3 linked regions of the Azospirillum brasilense genome follow. The protein of the gene in region 2 interacts with the protein of the main gene of each other region in a pairwise test. Links are inferred from orthologs where the notes say so. Each region holds a gene or a part of one and is shown on either strand. Other genes may lie near its edges.

Evidence for each region.
Region 1: the proteins of AMK58_RS06055 (region 2) and AMK58_RS17625 interact in binary tests that used the Escherichia coli proteins (3 or more experiments, as listed by UniProt). The link is inferred for Azospirillum brasilense from one-to-one orthologs.
Region 3: the proteins of AMK58_RS06055 (region 2) and AMK58_RS00070 interact in binary tests that used the Escherichia coli proteins (3 or more experiments, as listed by UniProt). The link is inferred for Azospirillum brasilense from one-to-one orthologs.

What each region holds. Positions count from the first base shown.
Region 1 is NZ_CP012915.1:848,233-851,385, forward strand. Bases 85-3,083 are described here. They hold AMK58_RS17625 (two-component system sensor histidine kinase NtrB), read right to left. Parts: upstream 2,186-3,083; coding sequence 983-2,185; downstream 85-982. Other genes in these bases: ntrC (nitrogen regulation protein NR(I)), read right to left, coding at 85-986; dusB (tRNA dihydrouridine synthase DusB), read right to left, coding at 2,185-3,083. Also shown: more of ntrC, read right to left, coding at 1-84; more of dusB, read right to left, coding at 3,084-3,153.
Region 2 is NZ_CP012914.1:1,324,327-1,327,284, reverse strand. The notes cover bases 155-2,958. They hold AMK58_RS06055 (P-II family nitrogen regulator), read left to right. Parts: upstream 155-1,289; coding sequence 1,290-1,628; downstream 1,629-2,958. Other genes in these bases: glnA (type I glutamate--ammonia ligase), read left to right, coding at 1,901-2,958; AMK58_RS06070 (bifunctional ADP-dependent NAD(P)H-hydrate dehydratase/NAD(P)H-hydrate epimerase), read right to left, coding at 155-562. Also shown: more of AMK58_RS06070, read right to left, coding at 1-154. UniProt on the Escherichia coli protein: P-II indirectly controls the transcription of the glutamine synthetase gene (glnA). P-II prevents NR-II-catalyzed conversion of NR-I to NR-I-phosphate, the transcriptional activator of GlnA. When P-II is uridylylated to P-II-UMP, these events are reversed.
Region 3 is NZ_CP012914.1:13,088-16,600, reverse strand. What follows is about bases 117-3,475. They hold AMK58_RS00070 ([protein-PII] uridylyltransferase), read right to left. Parts: upstream 3,119-3,475; coding sequence 317-3,118; downstream 117-316. Other genes in these bases: AMK58_RS00065 (hypothetical protein), read left to right, coding at 3,343-3,475; AMK58_RS00075 (phosphatase PAP2 family protein), read left to right, coding at 117-306. Also shown: more of AMK58_RS00075, read left to right, coding at 1-116; more of AMK58_RS00065, read left to right, coding at 3,476-3,513.

The sequences.
Region 1 (3,153 bases), on a different replicon or contig from region 2:
TGGTTCAGGAAGTGGCGAACCAAGAGCGGTACGTCCTCCGTACGCTCGCGCAGCGGCGGCAGGCGGATAGGGACGACGCACAGGCGGTAGAACAGGTCCTCGCGGAACAGGCCCTGGCGGATCAGGGTGCGCAGATCGCGGTGGGTCGCGGCGACGATGCGTACGTCCGTCTTGATCGGTGTACGTCCGCCGACGGTCGTGTACTCGCCTTCCTGTAGCACGCGCAGCAGGCGGGTCTGCGCCTCCAGCGGCATGTCGCCGATCTCGTCGAGGAACAGGGTGCCGCCCTGCGCCTGCTCGAACCGGCCGGTGGAGCGGTTGGTGGCTCCGGTGAAGGCGCCCTTCTCGTGACCGAACAGCTCGGACTCGATCAGTTCGCGCGGAATGGCCGCCATGTTGATCGCGACGAAGGGGCCGTTGCGCCGCTTGCCGTAATCGTGCAGCGCGCGGGCCACCAGCTCCTTGCCGGTTCCCGACTCGCCGGTAATCGTCACCGTCAGGTCGGTGCCCATCAAACGGGCAAGGACGCGGTAGATCTCCTGCATGGCCGGCGAGCGTCCGATCAGGGGAAGCTGCTCGTCCGCCTCGCCGGCGTCGGCGGGCAAGGCCGCCGGCGGCGTGTTGGAGTTCAGTGCCCGTTCGACGACTGAGACCAGCTCCTTCAGGTCGAAGGGCTTGGGCAGATACTCGAAGGCACCGCGCTCCGCCGCCTTCACCGCTGTGATCAGCGTGTTCTGCGCGCTCATCACGATGATGCGCAGATCGGGCCGGATCTTCTTGATCCGCGGAATCAGGTCCAGCCCGTTCTCGTCGGGCATCACCACGTCGGTGATGATGAGGTCGCCCTGCCCGTCCGCCACCCAGCGCCAGAGCGTGGAGGCATTGCCGGTGGTGCGCACCTCGTGCCCGAGACGGGCGAGTGCCTGGGTCAGAACGGTGCGGATGGCGCGGTCGTCGTCCGCAACCAGGATCGTGGCTGCGCTCATCCGATGGCCCCTCGGATGCCTCTGGCCGGTGCAGGATCGCCGCTCATCTGCGCTTCATCGAACATGGGTAGCGAGACCTTGAAGACGGTGCGGCGCGGCTGGCTGTCAAATTCGATGACGCCGCCGTGGTCGCCGACGATTTTGGCTACCAATGCAAGCCCCAGGCCAGTCCCATTGACCTTGGTCGTAATGAACGCATCGAACAGGTTGGAACGCAGGTCGTCGGGTATGCCGTCCCCATTATCCTGAACGGACACCAGCAACGGCAGGTGCAGGCGGGTGTCGCCGCCGGGCAGGGCCATGCGGACGCCGTGCTGATAAGATGTGCTGAGAATGATTTCGCCGCCCGATTCCGGTGCAGCTTCTGCCGCATTTTTAATCAGGTTGAGGAAAATCTGGATAAGCTGGTCGCGGTTGCCATAAACCGGCGGCAGGGATGGGTCATAGCGCTCGATGAAGCGGATGTTCCGCGCGAAGCCGCTTTGGGCCACCTTGCGGACATGCTCCAGAACGGTGTGGATGTTCACCGCATCGCGCTCCAGCGGGCGCTGGTCGGAGAAGACCTCCATCCGGTTGACCAGAGCGACGATGCGGTCGGCCTCGTCGCAGATCAGCCGGGTGAGCACCCGGTCGGACTCGCTGCAGTTTTCCTCCAGGAGCTGTGCCGCTCCGCGGATGCCCGACAGCGGATTCTTGACCTCATGCCCGAGCATCGACGCCATGGCGGTGACCGAGCGGGCAGCGTTGCGGTGGGTCAGGGAATTGTCGATCTTGCGGGCCAGCGTACGCTCGTTGACCGTCAGCAGCACATGGTCGGCGGGCTCGCCCAGCGCGGTGACCCGCACGGTGACATGGTGCGGGCCGATGCGCGGCGTGTCGATGACGACACCTTCCTGCGAGGCGCGGTGGCGACCCTGCTGCACCTGCTCGATCAACTGGCTGACCGGGCTGTTGGGCGGCAGCAGCTCGGCCAGCGGCATGCCTTCCATCATGGCGGCGGACAGGCCGAAGAACTCCTGCGCCTCCAGATTCACGTAGCGGATGTCGCCGGAGCCGTCGACGACCAGAACCGGGTCGGGGAGCGCGTTCAGCATGACGGACGGATCGATGCAGGGGCGGACGGGACGGTAGGAACTGGAGGGCGCACGGGGCCGCGCCGGGCGGCGGGGCAGTGGAGCAGCGGCAGATGCACGGGCCATCAGGCAGCCATCCTTTCGATCGCCGGGGCGTAGAAGTCGCGGATGAAGCCGCGCACTCGTTCGGGATCGGACATGCGGTTGACCTCCGAGCGGAATTCGGCGGAGTCGCGCAGGCCCGTTGAGTACCAGGAGATGTGCTTGCGGGCGACGCGAAGCCCGCCTTCGACGCCGTAATGGGTCAGCATGGCGTCGTAATGCTCCAGCAGCGTGTCGAGCTGCTCGTGGAGCGGCGGGTCGGGCAACCGCTCGCCGGTGCGGATGTAATGCATAACCTGGGCGGGGAACCAGGGGCGCCCGTAGGCGCCGCGCCCGATCATCACCCCGTCGGCGCCGGACTCGGCGAGCGCACGATCCACGGCGTCGAAGGATGTGATGTCGCCGTTGACCACCACCGGGATCGACACCGCCTCCTTCACGGAGCGGATGAAGGACCAGTCGGCGGTGCCGTTGTAGAACTGCTCGCGGGTGCGGCCGTGGACGGTGACCAGCTTGATCCCGCACTCCTCGGCGATGCGGGCTAGACGGGGCGCGTTCAGGCTGCTGTCGTCCCAACCCTTGCGCATCTTCAGCGTCACCGGGATCGTGACCGCCTTCGCCGTGGCTTCCAGGATGCGGGCGGCGAGCGCCTCGTCGCGCATCAGGGAGGAGCCGGCGTGCCCGTTGACCACCTTCTTCACGGGACAGCCGAAGTTGATGTCGATGATGGCCGCCCCGCGGTCCTCGTTCAGCTTTGCCGCTTCGGCCATCACGTCGGGCTCGCAGCCGGCGAGTTGGACGGCCATGGGGAACTGCTCCGGTTCGCACTCGACCATGCGCAGCGTCTGGCGGTTCTCGCGGATCATCGCCTGGCTCGCGACCATCTCGGAGACGACCAGTCCGCAGCCCGACTGCTTTACCAGCCTCCGGAACGGCAGGTCGGTAACGCCGGACATAGGGGCGAGGATCACCGGACCCTCAAGCGAGATGGT
Region 2 (2,958 bases):
GGGCGCGGCCCGGCAGCAGCAGATGGCCGGGCTTGCGGCGGAAGAAGGTGACGGTCAGCGCCGCCTGCGGGGCCACCCCCATCACTTGACCGCTGTCGCCGTGCAGACCACTGGGCACGTCCACGGCGACGACGGTGCGCCCCGCCATCGCCTCGACGACCTCCTTGGCCATGCCGTCGAGCGGACGGGCCAGCCCGGCCCCGAACAGCGCGTCGATGACCAGGGGGTTGCCCTCCAGCAGCCAGGGGTCGGCGGCCTCCACCGGCCCGGTCCAGTGACCGGCCGCCACCGCCGCGTCGCCGCGCAGGGCGGAGCGGGACCCCAGCAGGGCCAGCCGCACCGGCCAGCCCGCTTCGAGAAGAAGGCGCGCGATGACGAAGCCATCTCCGCCATTGTTGCCCGGACCGCACAGGACGACGGTCGGGTGCGGCGCCCAGCGCTCGCAGACCGCGCGCACCACCGCGGCCCCCGCCGCTTCCATCAGCACAGGCCCCGGCACGCCGCCCGCCATGGTCAGCGCGTCGGCACGGTACATCTCCGCCACGGAAAGCAGTTCGTCCATCGCCTCCACCCGCCGCAATCCCGCATCACCGTCACCCGGCACAATAAGCACCGCGACGGCCGCAGCATAGCCGGGCACAGGGGGAATGAAAGGACTGGCCTGATTGGCACAGGAATTGGAAGAAAGGACTGGGGCGATGGATGGGACTCGAACCCACGACCGCTCGGACCACAACCGAGAGCTCTACCAACTGAGCTACCACCGCCACCGGGGACGAAAAGATTCGTCCGCAAACACCCGACCCGTCGCCCCGACCGATGCAACGCCGGCGTGAACTGCTCACGAAACCGACACATCCGCCGTCAAGGAGGACTGGGGCGATGGATGGGACTCGAACCCACGACCGCTCGGACCACAACCGAGAGCTCTACCAACTGAGCTACCACCGCCACCGGGGTCGCCTATTTGCCCCAAGGGACGGGGCGGGTCAAGCTCTATTTTCCACCTTGTCCATCAATGTGAAAAGCCGGGTGGAAAGCCGGCGCTACCCCATCCGAACGGACAAGGCTGCGCGGATTGCTTGCAGCATGTGCACAAATATTGTTCACTTCGCCCTATCCGTTGGCAGTCGCGTGCCGCCCACGGTGGCATCGGCCCGCTGCGGCCCGGCATCCCACGCAGCCGGATCGCAACCGCTCCGATTGGCACGCAACGTGCTTTACATCGGACCGTCGGCAGAGCCGTGGACGGTGCCTGCCGACGTTGGCACCTCGTACACGAGAGACCCATGAAGAAGATCGAAGCCATCATTAAGCCGTTCAAACTCGACGAAGTGAAGGAAGCCCTTCACGAAGTCGGCATCAAGGGCATCACCGTCACCGAGGCCAAGGGCTTCGGCCGTCAGAAGGGGCACACCGAGCTGTACCGCGGCGCGGAGTATGTGGTCGACTTCCTGCCGAAGGTGAAGATCGAGGTGGTGATGGAGGACTCCCTGGTGGAGCGGGCGATCGAGGCGATCCAGCAGGCCGCCCACACCGGCCGCATCGGCGACGGCAAGATCTTCGTCACCCCCGTGGAAGAAGTTGTCCGCATCCGGACCGGCGAGAAGGGAGGCGACGCGATCTGATCGCGTCCCGAGAACCCGACCACCGGCCACCATGAACCAGCCCCGCCCACAACCGACGCAGAGCCGGCCGACTCCGATCGGGCCGACGCAGACCGTCGCAACCGCGAGCGGAACGATCCGTGCGTGGATGCCCATCCGGGCGCGACTTTTTGTGCTGTCACGTTGTGTGCTTGGGAAAGGCATGACATAACGTCCGCCGCGAGCGCCGTCACCCGCCCCTTGGTCGGTTTGACGCAGCGGGACCCAAACCTCTTAAGCGTGGAAAAAGAGATATGTCCGACATCAGCAAGGTCTTCGACCTGATCAAGGAACACGACGTCAAGTACGTGGACCTCCGCTTCACCGACCCGCGCGGCAAGCTGCACCACACCGCTCAGCACGTCTCGACCATCGACGAGGACGTGTTTGAAGACGGCATCATGTTCGACGGCTCCTCGATCGCCGGTTGGAAGGCGATCAACGAGTCGGACATGATCCTCCAGCTCGACCCGACCACCGCCGTCATGGACCCGTTCTCGGCCCAGCCGACGCTGAACATCCTCTGCGACGTGTACGAGCCGTCGACCGGCCAGCCCTACGCCCGCTGCCCGCGCGGTATCGCGAAGGCCGCCGAGAAGTACATGGCGTCGGCCGGCATCGGCGACACCGCCTACTTCGGCCCGGAAGCCGAGTTCTTCGTCTTCGACGACGTCAAGTTCAAGGTCGAGATGAACAAGGTGTCCTACGAGTTCGACTCGGAGGAAGGCCCGTACACCTCGGACAAGGACTATGAGGACGGCAACCTGGGCCACCGCCCGGGCGTCAAGGGCGGCTACTTCCCGGTCGCTCCGGTCGACAGCGGCTCGGACCTGCGCGCCGAGATGCTGAGCGTGCTCGCCGAGATGGGCGTGCCGGTCGAGAAGCACCACCACGAGGTGGCCGCTTCGCAGCATGAGCTGGGCATCAAGTTCGACACGCTGGTCCGCACCGGCGACAACATGCAGTACTACAAGTACGTCGTGCACAATGTCGCCCACGCCTACGGCAAGACCGCGACCTTCATGCCGAAGCCCGTCTTCGGCGACAACGGCTCGGGCATGCACATGCACCAGTCGATCTGGAAGGAAGGCCAGCCGCTGTTCGCCGGCAACCAGTACGCCGACCTGTCGGAACTGGCGCTGTACTACATCGGCGGCATCATCAAGCACGCCAAGGCGCTGAACGCCTTCACCAACCCGACGACCAACTCGTACAAGCGTCTGGTCCCGGGCTACGAGGCTCCGGTTCTGCTGGCCTACTCGGCCCGCAACCGTTCGGCCTCCTGCCGCATCCCGTACGTCGCCTCGCCGAA
Region 3 (3,513 bases), 1.3 Mb from region 2 along the record:
GTCTGCCGCGCCCGCCCGAACGAGGGCCGCGACCCCAGCCGCTGGGGCAAGGCCGACGGCAAGCACGCCTCCTTCCCCTCCGGCCACGCCATCAACGTGTCGGCACTGACCACGGCGGTCGGGCTGAACCGCGGCCTGTCCCCGGAAACCATGGTCACCCTGGGCTTCGCCGCGGCGGTGGGCTGGTCAAGCCTCGCCACCGAACGGCACTGGGCGTCCGACTACGCCGCCGGCATGGCGACCGGCGTGCTGGCCGGTCTGGCCGCCAAGGCGCTCGACGGCTGGGCGGAGGACCAGCTGTCCTGAGGCCCGGCTTTTATGCGGACGGATCGGCGAGCGCGTGCAGCAGCCGCTCGCGGATCTGGGCCAGCTTGTTCTCGTGGGTGACCTTCAGGCCGAAGACGTCCTTCACATAGAAGACGTCGATGGCCTTCTCCCCGTAGGTCGAGATCTTCGCCGAGGAGATTTGCAGGGTGAGGTTGGTCAGCGCGCGGGTCAGGTCGTAGAGCAGGCCGGGACGGTCGCGCCCGTTGACCTCGATCACCGTGTGGGTGGTGGAGGCGTTGTTGTCGATCAGCACGCGCGGCGGCACGTGGAAGACGCGTGTGCGGCTGGCGTGCGGGGCCTTGCGCTTGGTCAGGTCGTGCAGCGGCTTCAACTGGCCGGACAGCACCTTCTCGATCATCACCGACAGCTTGGCGAGCTTGTCGCCGCTCTCGAAGGCGCCGCCGCCCGCCGCATCCTGCACGGTGAAGACGTCCAGCGCCATGCCGTTGGTCATGGTGAAGATGCGGGCGTCGACGATGTCCGCTCCCGCCGCCGCCAGCGCCCCGGCGAGGCGGGAGAACAGGCCATGGTGGTCGGTGGCGAAGATCGTCACCTCGGTGATCGCCCGGCCGCGGTCGATGCGCGTGTTGACGGTCAGCGGCCGTTCGTCGCGCAGCGCCTCGCGGACCAGCCGCGCCTGACGGCCCAGCGTCTCCGCGTCGAAGGCCAGCCAGTAGGCCGGGTAGCCGAGCGCGAGATGCCGTTCGAAATCGGCGGCGTCGAAGTCGGACAATTCGTCCCGCAGCGCCGCCTGGGCGGCCTGGATGCGGCGCCCGCGCCCTTCGACCGACAGGCCGCCGGACATCACCTCCTCCGAGCGGTTGTACAGCTCGCGCAGCAGCGTGGCCTTCCAATTGTTCCAGCGCTGCGGCCCGACCGCCCGGATGTCCGCCACCGTCAGCACCAGCAGAAGGCGCAGCCGCTCCGGCGACTGGACGAGCGAGACGAAGTCGCGCACCGTCTTGTCGTCTTCCAGGTCGCGCTTGAAGGCGGTGTAGGACATGGCAAGGTGCCAGCGCACCAGCCAGGCGACCGTTTCCGTCTCCTCCGCCGTCAGGCCGAGGCGCGGGCACAGCTTCTCCGCCACCCGAGCGCCGAGGATGGAATGGTCGCCGCCGCGGCCCTTGGCGATGTCGTGCAGCAGCACGGCGACGTAGAGCGCGCGCCGCGACACCACCTTGTGGATCACTTCTGACGACAGCGGCAGCTCGTCGGTCAGTTCGCCCATCTCGATCTTGTGCAGGATGCCGAGAGCGAACAGCGTGTGCTCGTCCACCGTGTAGACATGGTACATGTCGTACTGCATCTGCGCGACCACCCGGCCGAAGTCGGGGATGAATCGGGCCAGCACCCCGGCCTCGTTCATGCGGCGCAGCGTGATCTCCGGGTCCTTGCGGCCGGTCAGAATCTCCAGGAACAGCCGGTTGGCCTCCGGGTCGGCGCGCAGCTTCGGCCCCACCACCGACAGCGAGCGCGTGATGGCGCGCAACGCGTTGGGGTGGATGTCGATGTCGTTCTGCTGGGCGGTGTGGAACAGCCGGATCATGTCCAGCGGCTCGTCCTTGAACTGGCGGTCGCTGCGGACGTTCAGGCGCTCGCCGTCCACCACGAAACCGTCCACGTCCTTGCGGCGGGCCAGGGCCGCCAGCCGCAGGATGTTGAACTTGGGCGGCCGCTTCGATTCCGCCTCCAGCGCCGCGCAGAAGATACGGGTCAGGTCGCCGACGTCCTTGGCGACCAGGAAGTAATGCTTCATGAAGCGCTCCACGCCCTTGGTCCCGGCGTGGTCGGTGTAGCCCATGCGGTTGCCGATCGACGTCTGCACGTCGAAGGTCATCCGGTCCTCCATGCGCCCGGTCAGGTAGTGCAGGTGGCAGCGCGCGGTCCACAGGAAGTTCTGCGCCTTGGCGAAGCGCTGCGCCTCCTCCGGCAGCAGCACCTTCTTGCCGACCAGATCGTCCACATCCTCCACGCGGTACAGGTACTTGGCGATCCAGAACAGCGTCTGGAGATCGCGCAGGCCGCCCTTGCCGTCCTTCAGGTTGGGTTCCAGCACATAGCGGCTGTCGCCCAGCTTCAGGTGGCGGTTGTCGCGCTCGGCCAGCTTGGCCTCGACGAATTCCGGCCCGGTGCCGGCCACCACCTCGCGGTCGAAGCGGCGGCGCAGCTCGGTGAACAGCTTGCGCGGACCCCAGAGGTAGCGGGATTCAAGGATGGCGGTGCGGATGGTGACGTCGGCCTTGGACTGGCGGATGCAGTCGTCGACGCTGCGCACCGCGTGGCCGACCTTCAGCCCGAGGTCCCACAGGATGTAGAGCATGTACTCCACCACCTGCTCCACCCGCGGGGTGCGCTTGTAGGGCAGCAGGAACAGCAGGTCGATGTCGGAGAAGGGCGCCAGCTCGCCCCGGCCGTAGCCGCCGGTGGCGACGATGTCGAACACCTCGCCGGAGGTCGGGTTGGGGGTCGGGAAGATGTGGGTGACCGTGAGGTCGGCCAGCGAGCGCACCACCCCGTCGGCGAGGTAGCAGTTCTGCCGCACGCAATCCTCGCCCGATCCCTTGGCCTCGAAGCGGGCGCGCACCTCCGCCCGTCCATCGTTCAGCGCGCCGCGCAACCGGGCGATCAGGGCGGGGCGCAGCTTGTCGCCGGTTCCATGCTCCGCCACCAGCGTCTCCAGGTCCTCCGCCAGCTTGCGCCGGGACAGGATCGCGCGCTTGTTGGGGATGTTGGCTGTGCCGGCGTCCTTGGCGTCGGACGCGTCGGCGGAGGCGGCGCGGGTGGAGAGCATCGGCAAAACGTGAGCCTTCCCAGGGATGCGAGGGGTGCGACGAACCGTGCGGCGTCCCGACTATAACGGGAAAGAGGATAATTCGCACGCGGCACACCAAAAGAGGCTGCCGTCTGTTTCCTGCATGATCCCATTCGGAGTGCCGCTGTGATGGCCGTCACTGACGCGCTCCAATCCAAAGAGGTAAGGAGCTGCCAGTGAGACACGCGCGAGGGAGGCCATTGATGATCCCGAACCCCGGAACGGCACGGCGGGAGCTGGCGAACCTCGGGAACGCCCTGACCCTGGCGGAGCGCGGCCTGCCGCGCCACACCCCGGCCGAGCTGATGGCCTGGCTGGTGCATGCCCTGGCGCTGTGCCCCGGCTCCATCGGCGACGCGCTTCTCTTCGAGATC